DNA from 2 places in the Delftia sp. WSY_12 genome. Region 2 is predicted to be linked to the other one. Evidence: riboswitches for the same ligand, from Rfam matches in the RefSeq annotation. Region 2 holds a riboswitch; the other holds the start of a gene.
The links. A riboswitch is a leader RNA that binds a small molecule or an ion and turns the genes downstream of it on or off. The one in region 2 is predicted to bind cobalamin.
Positions count from the first base shown of each region.

Region 1: another riboswitch for cobalamin. It lies ahead of ACF8LI_RS23390 (TonB-dependent receptor); the one in region 2 lies ahead of ACF8LI_RS21945 (TonB-dependent receptor).

Region 1 covers NZ_JBICKW010000054.1:30,724-36,652, forward strand. The annotation lists gene ACF8LI_RS23375 (ABC transporter ATP-binding protein) at 1-120, opposite strand, end outside; gene ACF8LI_RS23380 (iron ABC transporter permease) at 117-1,139, opposite strand; gene ACF8LI_RS23385 (ABC transporter substrate-binding protein) at 1,136-2,077, opposite strand; gene ACF8LI_RS23390 (TonB-dependent receptor) at 2,088-4,319, opposite strand; cobalamin riboswitch at 4,448-4,732, opposite strand; gene ACF8LI_RS23395 (CHAD domain-containing protein) at 4,771-5,652, opposite strand; gene ACF8LI_RS23400 (YbaK/prolyl-tRNA synthetase associated domain-containing protein) at 5,722-5,929, opposite strand, start outside.
Region 2 covers NZ_JBICKW010000038.1:11,875-17,803, reverse strand. The annotation lists gene ACF8LI_RS21955 (FecCD family ABC transporter permease) at 1-304, opposite strand, end outside; gene ACF8LI_RS21950 (ABC transporter substrate-binding protein) at 291-1,343, opposite strand; gene ACF8LI_RS21945 (TonB-dependent receptor) at 1,343-3,469, opposite strand; cobalamin riboswitch at 3,590-3,909, opposite strand; gene ACF8LI_RS21940 (2OG-Fe(II) oxygenase) at 3,922-4,596, opposite strand; gene alkB (DNA oxidative demethylase AlkB) at 4,611-5,261, opposite strand; gene ACF8LI_RS21930 (2OG-Fe(II) oxygenase) at 5,304-5,929, opposite strand, start outside.

The sequences.
Region 1 (5,929 bases), on a different contig from region 2:
GGCGCCGCGCGGGGGCAGCTGCACAGAGACCGCATCGAGCACGCTGCGGCCACGATGGCGCAGCGTGAGGGACCGGGCCTGCAGGCGTGGCACGGCGTCGTCCATGGCTTGATCGTTCATGCGGACCTCAGCCTGCGCGCCAGCAGCACGATGAAGAAGGGCCCGCCGGCCACGGCCGTGACCAGGCCCAGCGGGATTTCGGCCGGCGGCAGCACGCTGCGCGCAATCGCATCGGCCAGCGTGACGATGATGGCGCCCGTGAGCGCCGACGCCGGCAGGGCCGCGCGGTGCAGCGGTCCCGCCATCCAGCGCGCGATGTGCGGCGCAGCCAGGCCCACGAAGGCCACCAGCCCGCCATAGGCCACGGCCACGGCCACCACCAGCGAGCCGGCCAGCACGGCCAGCGGCGTGAAGCGCGCCACGTCCAGGCCGAAGCCCTGGGCCGCATCCTGCCCCAGGCCCAGCAGGTCCAGCCCGCGCGCCAGCGCCATGGCCCCGGCCAGGCAGGCCAGGGAGGCGCCGGCCAGCAGGCCCAGCCCGCTCCAGGACGGCGTCTGTATGCCCCCCAGCACCCAGCTGAGCACCACCTGCAGGCTCACCGTCTCATCGGACAGCGCCAGCATCAGGAACGAGCGCAGCGCGCCCAGCACGGCCGCCAGCGCCACGCCGGCCAGCAGCATGCCGGCCGCATCGGTGGCACCGGCCACGCGCGAGACGGCCAGCACCAGCATGGTCGAGCCCCAGGCGCCCGCAAAGGCCAGCACGGGCAGCGTCCAGGCCTGGGACAGGCCGAACAATAGATGCATGGGAACCAGCAGGGCGACAGTCGCCCCCAGCGCCGCGCCGCCCGAGGCGCCCAGCAGATAGGGCTCGGCCAGCGGATTGCGGAACACGCCCTGGAAGATGGCGCCCGACAGGCCCAGCAGCGCGCCCACCAGGGCGGCTGCCAGCACGCGCGGCACGCGCCACTGCAGCAGCAGCCGGCTGCGCAGGCTGTCTTCGCCGCCCAGCGCGGCCAGCAGGTCGGCCGGGCTGGCCCACTGGTGGCCCGCGCAGGCGGCAATCAGCAGGCTGGCCAGCAGCAGCAGGACCGCACCGGCCCAGGGGCGCCACGCAGGTGGATGTGAAAGGGAATTCATGCGGCCTCCCCGGCCCAGGCCGCAGGGTGCAGCCAGCGCGAGAGTTTTTCCACGCCGCCAAAGGTGCGCGGCCCGGGAATCAGGAACTCGGCACGCGCCACCGTGGTGGCCCGGCCGCCGCGCACGGCACGCAGGTCGCGCCAGCCGCGCTGGCCGATCAGGTCCTGCATGGCCTCCTGCGTGCCCGCGAACAGCAGCACATCGGGGTCGGCGGCCAGCACGGCCTCGGGCGAGACCTGGGGCACCGTGCCCAGGCCGTCCAGCGCGAACGAAGCGCCCGCGCGCACCATGGCCTCGCCGGTATAGGTGCCAGGGCGTGCCGCCAGCAGCATGCCGTTGCCCAGCCGGCCCGTGACCATGAGGGCGCGCGGCCGGGGCTGGCCGGCCACCTGCCGGTCCACGCGCAGCAGCCGCGCCTCCTGCGCCAGGGCCAGCGCCTGGCCGCGCGCCTGCACGCCCGTGGCGCGGGCCACCAGGCGCAGGTTGTCCATCACCTCGGCCAGCGAGCGGCTGAGCAGCACCATCACCGGCACGCCGATGCGCTCCATGGGATCGACCAGCTGGTGCGCCGCCTGGCGCGCGGGCGTGACGATGACCAGGTCCGGCTGGCGCGCCACCACGGCGTCCACCGAGAACCCCAGCCGCCCGCCCACCTTGGGAATGCGCTCCACGCCCGGTGGAAAGCGCGTGAAATCCTCCACGCCCACCACGCGGTCCAGCAGGCCCAGCGCGGCAACCAGTTCGGTGTTGGAGGCAAAGATGGAGACGATGCGCTGCGGCGGCGCGGCAATCTCCACGCGCCGGCCCAGCGCATCCTGCAGCACCACCGGACCGCCTGCAGCGACGGTGTCGGCCCAGGCCGCGGGCAGGCCGCAGCCCAGGGCCGCCGCCGCGCCCTGGCGCAGCAACTGGCGGCGCGTGGTGCTGGATTGCCTCATGCCATGGTCCTCAAAACTCTGCCTGCAGGCCGACCATGAGTTCGCGGCCCGCCATCGACGTTCCGCAGCCGCCGTTCTGGTACGCCGGGTTGGCGATGCAGGGCGCACGGTCCAGCGCGATGAAGATGGGATGGCGGTTCAGGTCGAACAGGTTGTTGACGGCTGCGAACAGCTTGACGCCCGGCGACACGCGGTAGTCGGCACGCAGGTTCCAGATGGTGAAGGCGCCCTTGCGGTGGATGAAGGTGCTGCGGGGCTCGCCCTGGGGGATGAGCAGCGCCTCTTCCGTGTCGTACCACATGGGACCGCGCAGCAGCGTGGACAGCTGCAGGCTCCAGTCGCCCTGCAGGCGCCCGCTGCCGCGCCCGTAGCGCACGCCGGCCGAGGCCTCGTAGCGGTACATGCGCTGCACCTTGTCGGTATTGGCCGACGCTGGCGATCCCTTGTCCCGCATGCTGAAGTGGTAGTAGCCACCAGCCCAGGCCTTGAGCTGGTGGCCCGTCAGGTTCAGCGCCCGCGCCAGGTCCATGTCGGCCTGCATTTCCAGACCGCGCGCCACGATGTCGGCCGCGTTGTTGGCGTAGTCCGAGGTATTGGTCGTGGCCCCGCGCGAGACGGTGATGATGCGGTCGCTGATGGTGTTCTGGAACACGGCCGCATCCACGCGCCAGCCGGGCTGCTGCAGCGCGGCGCCGACCTCGATCTGGCGGCTGGTCTCGGGCTTGAGGTTGGGGTTGCCGAAGGTGCGGCCACCGCCGACGGCCGTGAAGTCCGAGGCCAGCTCCGTGGCCGTGGGCGCGCGGAAACCCGTGGAGGCCGCAGCGCGCAGCGTAAGCCGGTCCGTGGCCTTCCAGGTGGCGCCGGCCGACCAGGTGTGGTTGTCGTAGTCGCGCGTGCTGGCCTGGGCCAGGGCCAGGTTGGGCGTCTCGTCGAAACGCGTCGTGCCCCAGGTCTTGCGCAGGCCGGCGCGCAGGGTCAGGCGATCGTCGAACAGGGTCTGCGCGTCCTCGAAGTACAGCGCGTGCACCTGCTCGGTCTGGTTGTTGTCGTAGGGCGCAACCTGGCCCGCCGGGCCGCCCGGCATGGCCACGCGCAGGCGGTCGGAGCGCAGCTTGCTGCGCTCCCAGTCGAAGCCCATCAGCAGGTCATTGGTCTGGCTGACACGCAGGCGCGGCTGAAAGCGCAGGCCCGTGGCGTCCAGCTGGCGGTGGTTGTAGTCGCGCGCCGTGCCGGGCACGGCACTGTTGCCCGAGCGGATCACGGGCGAGGCCCAGTTGAACTCATCGGTATCGACCAGGCTGTAGAGGTGGGTCGTCCAGCTCAGGCGCTGGCCGGGCAGTGCGCCTTCGTAGGTCAGGTCCAGCGAGCGGTTGCTGCGGTTGTCTCGGCTGTAGATGTTGGCGCCCGATCCGCGAAAGCCCGCGTTGTAGATGCCGTCCGTGCGCAGCTGCAGCTCCACGCGGTGCAGCTCGTGCAGCTGCCAGCCCAGGGCGCCGCTGGCGCCGCGCCGCTTCCAGCCCGTGTTCTCCATGCGCATGCCGCCGTCGCCCGACTCGTAGTCGCCGCGCCCGCCTGCGCTCACGCCGAAGTACCAGTCGAAGCGGTCATTGGCGCCGGCCGTCTGCGCATCGGTGCGCCACAGGTCCCATGAACCGGCCTGGACCTGGGCGCGCGTGCCGGGTGCCGTCGCCCCCGTCTTCATGATGATGTTGACCACCCCGCCCATGGCCTGGCTGCCGTAGATCACCGAGGACGGGCCGCGCACGATCTCGATGCGCTCCACATCCGAGGGGCTGAGCTTGGACAGGTTGGCCGTGCCCGCGCGCCGGCCGTTGACCAGCACCAGCACCTGGCTGCGGAAGTCGCGCCCCTGGCCGTCGGTGGAGGCGCCGCGCAGGTTCATCGAGGTCTGGGCCGCCGTCCATTCGCTGAGAAAGCCCACGGCGTTCTCGGCCAGCAGGTCGGTGACCGAGCGCGCGCTGGAGCGCTCTATGGCCTCGCGGTCGATGGTCTGCGTGGTGCCCGCGATGCGGCTGCGCGCCTCGGGCCGCGCCGTGGCGGTCACGAAGACGGCGTCCAGCGCATCGTCGGCGGATGCACCGGCTTTGCCGGCCGCCGGTTCCTGTGCGGCGCCGGCCGCCGCGGCGCAGCAGGCCAGCACGGCCGCAGCGGTGGCCGGGCGCAGGAAGGGAGGAAGGGGAAAGGGGCCGGAACAATCGGCGGCCAAAGAAGCGAAGCGCATGCGTTGAATCCAACTGCCCCAGTCACCCGTGGGGCCTATCGTCTGAACCACGCCGCACGGCGCGCACGCCGGAGCCGGCCACGCCAGCGCAGGCTGGGGCCGGACCGGACAGGCGCACTCCCGCGGCGTCCGAAAGCAATGCAGAAGGCCGGTATCCGGGCTTGCGGAACGCTGCGGCGCGCAGGGTGGGCGCGCTGCAGCAGGCATCCCCGCCTTCCCATGTCCGTCCAGACACAGTGGCTTGCGGCGCGCAACCGGTGGGTGGCGCGCCAGCGTGGGGAGTTGTATTCCGCTGACCGTTGCGGGGGCAGCGCAGGCATTGCGAGCGGCCACCTCGATGGCATCGCGCACCTGCTTCCCGTTGAACCCCTGGCCGGTGAACGGCATGAGGCACCTTCAGCAACAGCGCACCGCCACGGCCCAGGGGCTGCGGCGGTGCGCCAGCGGCGGATTATCGCCCAGCCCAGAAGCCCGGCACCCGGGCCAGCGCCCGCAGCGCGCGGCGGCTGCTGCGCGCGCTGGTGGCCAGGCGGGCCTGCAGGTAGCCGGCGGCGAACCAGGCGCGCGGGTCGCGCGCGGCCTCGGCATGGAAATGCTCGGCCGCCACGGCCATGTCGTTGTGCAGGCCCAGCGCGTCCTGGGCGGGCACCAGCGCCTCGGCAAAGCGCCGGCCCTTTTTGCCGGGCCACATTCCGGGCGCGAATTCCCGTGCAAAGTCCGCCAGATAGCGCAGGCGCTTGAGCCGCTTGCGCACGCGGTGCTGCTGCGACAGCGGCAGGCGGTCGAAGTGCCGGCCGTCGCGCAGCACCTGGCGGTGCAGGCGCGCCAGCCGCCGTGCCAGGTACTTGCGCGTGCCTGCGGCGGACAGGTGGGCAAAACGGGCCGATGGCTCTGCCTGCGGCGCCTGCGCCAGCGCCTGGATCTCGGCCAGCGCGTGCAGGAACGGCGGCTCGCGCACGGCAGCGGCTGCATCCGCCTGCACGGCCTGCGGCGCCTGCCAGTCGCACAGGGGCGCATGGGCGGCCTGCAGCAGCGGGCGCACCACATCGGCCAGCGTATCGGCATCGCGCAGCGTGCCCAACTGCGCAAAGGCCTGGGCCAGGGGGTCATCCCATTCGGCGCGCATGCCGGGCGCCAGCCCCGCGCACTCACGCAGCACGGTGCGCAGGCGCCGCAGGGCCACGCGCAGCTGGTGAATGGTCTCGGCATCGCTGCCACCGCCCTCCAAGACCGCCAGATGCGACTGCACCTGGGCCAGGGCAGCAGCCAGCGCCGCACGCACAAAGCCGGCCGCATCGGGCCGGTCAGGGTGCTGCTTCGCAGGGGTGGACATGGTCAGGCAAGGAGATGTGGACGTTGCCGACGATTGTGGGCGCAGCCCCGCGCCAGGGTCAATCCATGGTCAATCGGCGCCCTCCCCGCTCAGGCTGTGCAGCGCGGGCCGGGCAATGCGCACATAGTCGGCCGAGTCCAGCACGATGGAGCGGTCCAGCCGGCCCGCATTGAAGGCGATCTCGGCAAAGCGCTCCACCAGTGCCGGGTCCACCACCAGGCGCACCTGCGGGTTGAAGGAGAACGGCGGCACCGATCCCATCACGCAGCCGGTGGCG
Region 2 (5,929 bases):
TGGCGCCCACCACGGCAAGCCCCGCGCCCACCAGGGCCGCCAGCAGCACGCGCGGCATGCGGATCAGCCAGACGATCTGCTGGTGCTGCGGCGTGATGCCCTCCAGCGGCGGCGGCTGCATGCCCAGCGCCTGCAGCAACCGGCTCCAGGCAATGCGCCAGACCGTGCCGGCCGGCATGTCCACGGGCCCCCAGGTGATGGCCAGCGTCATCACCAGCAACAGGGCCGCGAACAGCAGCAGGCACCAGGCGCGGGCAGCGCCCGGGCGGCTGTGCCAGCGGGTGCGTGCCTCAGTGCCCGGCATGGGCGGTCGCCGGCACGCGGTCGGGGTGCAGGGCCTGGGCCAGCGCGCGGGCCCGAGCGATGTTGCGCGGGCCGGGCGTGGCCTCGGCATAGGTCATCACGAAGAACCGCTTTTCGCGAATGGCATCGACGCCGGCCAGCTCGGGCTTGGCCAGCAGGAAGTCGATCTTGCCCTGGGCATGGGGCTGGCCGTAGTCGATGATGACGATCCACTGCGGGTTGCGCTGCACCACGTCCTCCCAGTTGCCTGCGGGCCAGTTGCTGGGAATGTCGTCGAAGATGTTGCGCCCGCCCGCTTCCTCGATCATGGCCTGCGGCATGCCGTAGCGGCCCACGGTCACGGGGATGTCCTGGCCGCTGTCGTAGACGAAGACCGAAGGCCGCTGCCGCACGCCCTGCATGCGCTCGCGCAGGTCCTTCAGGTCGCGCTCCAGCCCCTGCGCCAGTTGCTCGGCATGGGCGTCGATGCGGAAGATGCGGCCCAGGTTGCGCAGGTCGGTCAGGCCGTCTTCCAGCGCCACCTGGCTGCGCGGCCCCACGCGGATGCACGATTCGGACAGCACATACGAGGCAATGCCGTGGCGCTGCAGCACCTCGGGCGTGACCTGGCCCTGGCGAAAACCGTAGCTCCAGCCGCCGAAGACGAAGTCGGCCGAGGCGCCCAGGATGGCCTCCAGGTTCATCTCGCGCTCGGCCAGCCGCGGCACGCGGGCCAGCTGGGCCTGAAAGGCCGGGTCGATCTGCTTGGCCTGCGTGATACCGCTGTAGCCCACCAGCCGCTCGCCCAGGCCCAGAAAGAGAAACATCTCGGTGATGTTCACGTCATGGGTCACGGCGCGCAGCGGTGCGTTGGCGTAGGTCACGGGGCTGCCGCAGACATTGACGGTCACGGCCGCCTGCGGTGCGGCAGCCGGTGCCGGCAGTTCACTGGTGGTGCCGGAATCGCTGCGCGAGCAGCCGGCCAGCAGCAGGGTGGCCGCCAGGGCGCCAGCGCACAGGCCCTGGAGACCGTGGAGGCTTTTGGAGCGCGCCATGGCCATCAGAACCGGATATGCGCCGCGATCTCGAAGCGGCGGCCTTGCCCGACCAGGAACTGGCTGCCGTAGCTCGATCCCACATAGACTCTGTCGGCCAGGTTGCGGCCGATCAGGCTCAAGGTGGTGCGCGGGTCCACCTGCCAGCTCAGCGCGGCGTCGGCCACGGTGTAGGCGGGCAGGTTCACGGTATTGGCGTTGTTGCCAAAGCGGTCACCCACGTAGCGCAGGCCCAGCGAGGCCTGCCAGGCGCCCACGCGGTAGTGGCCCCAGAGGTTGGCCGTGGTCTTGGCCACGTTCTGCGGGCGGTTGCCGGCGCGGTTGCCGCCGGCCTCGATGAGCTTGTCGAACTGGGCATCCACATAGGACAGGTTGCCCTCCAGGCGCAGGGCGGGCGTGGCCTGGAAGTTGGCAGTGACCTCGGCGCCGCGCGAGGACTGGCTGCCGCCCTGGATGGAGATGGCCGGGCGGTCGGGGTCGCGCGTGATGATGTCGTCCTTCTTGATGTCGAACACGGCCAGCGTCCATTCGCCGCGCCCGCCTGCCACCTGCTGCTTGATGCCGATCTCGGCCTGGTGGCCCTTGCTCAGCTTGTAAGCCGTGTTGGCCAGGTTCAGCGAGACCAGGCTGTTGACGGGATCATGGCCCGAGCTGATCTGCCCATAGACATGGGTGTCGCGGGCCAGCTCATAGGTCAGGCCCAGGCGCCAGGAGGTGGCGGCCAGCGTCTTGTTGAAATCCGCGCCGCCCACCAGGGAATGGCTGGCAAAGCTGTAGACATCGCGGCGCAGTCCGGCCATGGCCAGCCAGCGGTTGCTGATGCGCCAGGCATCCTCCAGGTACAGCGCATGCTGGGTCACGCCGGTTTCGGTCTTGGCCTTGGTGACATCGGGGCTGGCCCAGCTGCCATGCACGGGGCCCCAGGCCGAGACCGTGGACGAGCCGCCATAGGGCGAGTTGTTGGACAGCCGCAGGTTGATGCGCGCGGCCTCCCAGCCCATGGCGATCTTGTGCGAGCCCCGGTCCACGTTCAGGCCCAGGCGATTGCCGGTCTGCTCCAGGTCGTGCAGGATTTCCAGGTAGTCGGAGCGGCCCACGGTCCAGGTGGCGGGGTTGAGCGCGTAGGCCTCGATGTTGCGCCAGTGGCGGTCCGACTGCACGTGGTACAGCTCGTTGCGCACCGTCAGCCAGTCATTGGCCTTCCATTGCACCTTGGCGCGCAGGCGCTCGTCGGCATAGCGCAGCACGCTGTCTTCGGCGTTGTAGTTGCGGTCGCGCAGGGACTCCACCACCTTGCCGTCCAGGCCCGGCGTGCCCCAGTAGCGGCTGGGCTTTTGCACGCTGCGGTCGGCAATCAGGTCGATCTGCAGGTCGCTCGTGGGCTCCAAGCGCAGCGTGCTCATGAACTTGCCGTTGCGCGACTGGTCCAAGTCGCGCTCGCCCGCGCTGCGCGCGGTGTAGCTGTCGATGCGGTAGCTGGCATAGGCGCCCAGGGCGCCGGTCACGCCCAGGCCCACGCGCAGCGTGTCGTCCGTGCCAGCGCCCAGCAGCACCTCGGCCGAGCTGGTGCGGCTGGGCTGCTTGCGGATGGCGTTGACCGTGGCGCCCATGGTGCCGCTGCCATACATCAGCGAGGCCGGGCCGCGCAGCACGTCGATGCGCTCGTAGCCCCAGCTGTCCCCGGGATAGGCCGTGGTGCCGGCGGCCACGCCCAGCACCATGCCGTCTTCGGCCACGCCCACGGAGTTCACGCCCGCAAAGCCACGGCTGCTGAAGGACAGGCCGCCGTTGCCCGGCGTGCTGCTGGAGGTCAGGCCCACGGTGCGCGTGACGGCGTCCACCAGGGCGTAGTCGCCGCGCTCCTGCATCTGCTCGGCAGAAACACCATCCACGCTGGCAGGCACTTCCTGGTTGGAGACGCCGGTATGGCTGGCCGAGCGCGCAGGCTGGGCCAGTTGCTGGCCGATGCGTTCGGCCTGGCCGGTGACCTGCACTTCGGGCAGGACAGTCTGTGCCTGCACAGGAGCGGACAGGAAGGCGCAGGCCAGGGCCAGCGGGCTCAGCCGAAGGCAAAGGGAATCGGCAGCACGGGTGCTGGGAACGCAGGAAAGGGAGGAATGCATTTCGAACATCGGTCTTCGACCGCCTGATGCGAAAGCAAGGCACTGCCGCCTCTCCAGCCAGCGTGCAAGGATAGGGTGCAGGACATTGCCATCCGCACCCCGCAGACAGTCAAGAAAGCGCCCGCTCAGCGGGCGCGAAACGCAGCAGGCCGGTCTCCGGGCTCACAAGCGGCGCAAGGACATGCCTTGCGCCCAGCGCCCCGTCTTCCCAATCCACCCGCGAAAAGCTGCATGTTGCAGACCACGCCATGAACCAGTGACAGCCTGTCATCGCCCCTCCGCAGGGTTGCGGAGACTGGCGGGACAGGCGTGGAGCGCCTTGACTTGTTTACCGTTGCGGGGGCAGCCAAGGCCTGTGCCGGCAGCGCAAAAAGCATTTGCTGGCAGTCACCTTGTTCCCGTTTCATCCCCATGGCTGGCATGTGGACACCTGTTGCACGGATGCCTTTGCAGGCGCGGCATTATAGCCAGCGGCCCGCGTCGGTAGCCTGCGGCGCGTCGTGCAGCAGCAGTTCCAGCCCCAGGCGCCCGCCCCGGTGAACGCGGCTGATGGCATGGCGCAGGTGCACGCGGTAAAAGCCTGCCGCACCGCGCACCGGGCGCGGCCCCGTGGCGATGATGGCCGCATCCCCCAGGCCCAGCGGCAGCACCATGGGGCGCGATTGCATGCGCGGTCGCTGCTCGGTCATCACGAACTCGCCGCCCTCGAAGTCCTGGCCCGGCCGGGACAGCAGCAGCACCAGCTGCAGCGGGAACACCGCCGCACCTTCGCTGTATGAGCGCAGCGGGGCATGGCCCGCCTGCGCCACATGCAGCAGGTGCGACTGCGGATGCATCTGGCCGCGCTGGTGGCCCAGCTGCCCGAAGGCCTCGAACGAGGCGGGCAGGGCAGGCTGCATGTCCATTTGGGCACGCCAGCGATTGGCAATGGCAAGCAGGTGCCGGTACAGCACCGGGCGCCATGTGTCGAGGGAGGGCGGCAGGCCATTGCGCATGGCCGCCTCGCTAGCCAGGGCGCGGCTTTCATCCGCATTCAGCAGCCGTGGCAGCAGGCAATGGCCCTCTGCATCGAGCTGGGTGGCAATGCGGCCCCAGTCCAGGCCGGCGAAGCGATCACTGCTGTTCAGCCCATCCATTTCGACCCCTCCATTCAACCCGCCTTGCGAAAAGTGAGATTGATGCGCCGCCCGCCCAGCAGCGGGTGAGGCTGGTCCTTGAGCGGCAACACGCCGTGGTGGCGCAGCCGATCCACGCCGCCCCAGACCACCACGTCGCCATGCTGCAACAACACCCTGGCCGTCTTGTCCGCGCGCGCAAGCCCTCCAAACAGAAATGTGGCCGGCATGCCCAGTGACACCGAGACGATGGGCGCGACAAGGTCACGCTCGTCGCGGTCCTGGTGCAGGGACAGGCGGCTGCCGGGCAGGTACTGGTTGATCAGGCAGGCGTCGGGCGCGAAGCCCTCGAAGCCCGCAGCGGCGGCCGCTTCGCCCGCCAGCTGCGCAAACACGGCCGGCATGGCGGGCCAGGGCTGGCCGCTGACCGGGTCGATGGCGCTGTAGCGGTAGCCGCGCCTGTCGCTGGTCCAGCCCAGCGTGCCGCAGTTGGTCATGGCCACCGACATGGTGAAGCCGCCCGGCGTGACCAGATGGCGCAGCGGCGCCTGGGCCATGACGCCGTCCACCGCAGCCAGCAGTGGCGCCGCATGGGGCAGGGCATGGCCGCGCAGCACCACGGACTGGGGACCAATGGGTTCGATGCCCATGGGAGGTTCATCGGCAAAAAGATCCAGCGTGCTCATACCGGCCGTCCATCAAAGTGCGTCATATCAGAGTGCGTCATATCAGAGTGCGTCATGAAAGATCAGCCCCACGGTATGGCGATGGCCGCTTCGGACGCGGCTGACGCCATGGCGCATGGCCGCGCGGCGGTAGCCTGAGCGCCGCCCCGGCACGGGCCGGTGGCGCACGGCCAGGACCAGCGCATCGCCCTGGTCCAACGCCATCACATCGGCCCGTTGCCTGTCGCCATCGGCCTGGGTGATGACGAATTCCCCGCCCGCAAAGTCCTGCCCCGGCCGCGACAGCAGCAACACCACCTGCAGCGGAAACACATGCTCTCCATAGACATCCTGGTGCAGGCAGTTGTAGTCGCCCTCGCCGTATTGGAGGATCAGCGGCGTGGGCCGCAACTGGCCGTGCGCGTGGCAGCGCGCCAGGAAGTCCCGCAGCCGGTCCGGATAGCGCACATCCAGCCCCATGCGCTGGTTCCAGCGGTTGGCCACCGGCACCAGGCGGGAATACAGCTGTTCGCGCAGCCTCTGCAGCAGAGGTGGCAAGGGGTAGTCGAAATACCGGTATTCACCACGCCCGAAACCGTGGCGGGCCATGACGATGCGGGAGCGAAAACCGTCTTCCCTGGTGTAGAGGGCCGCCAGGTCACGGCATTGCTGCGCGTCCAGCAGGCCGG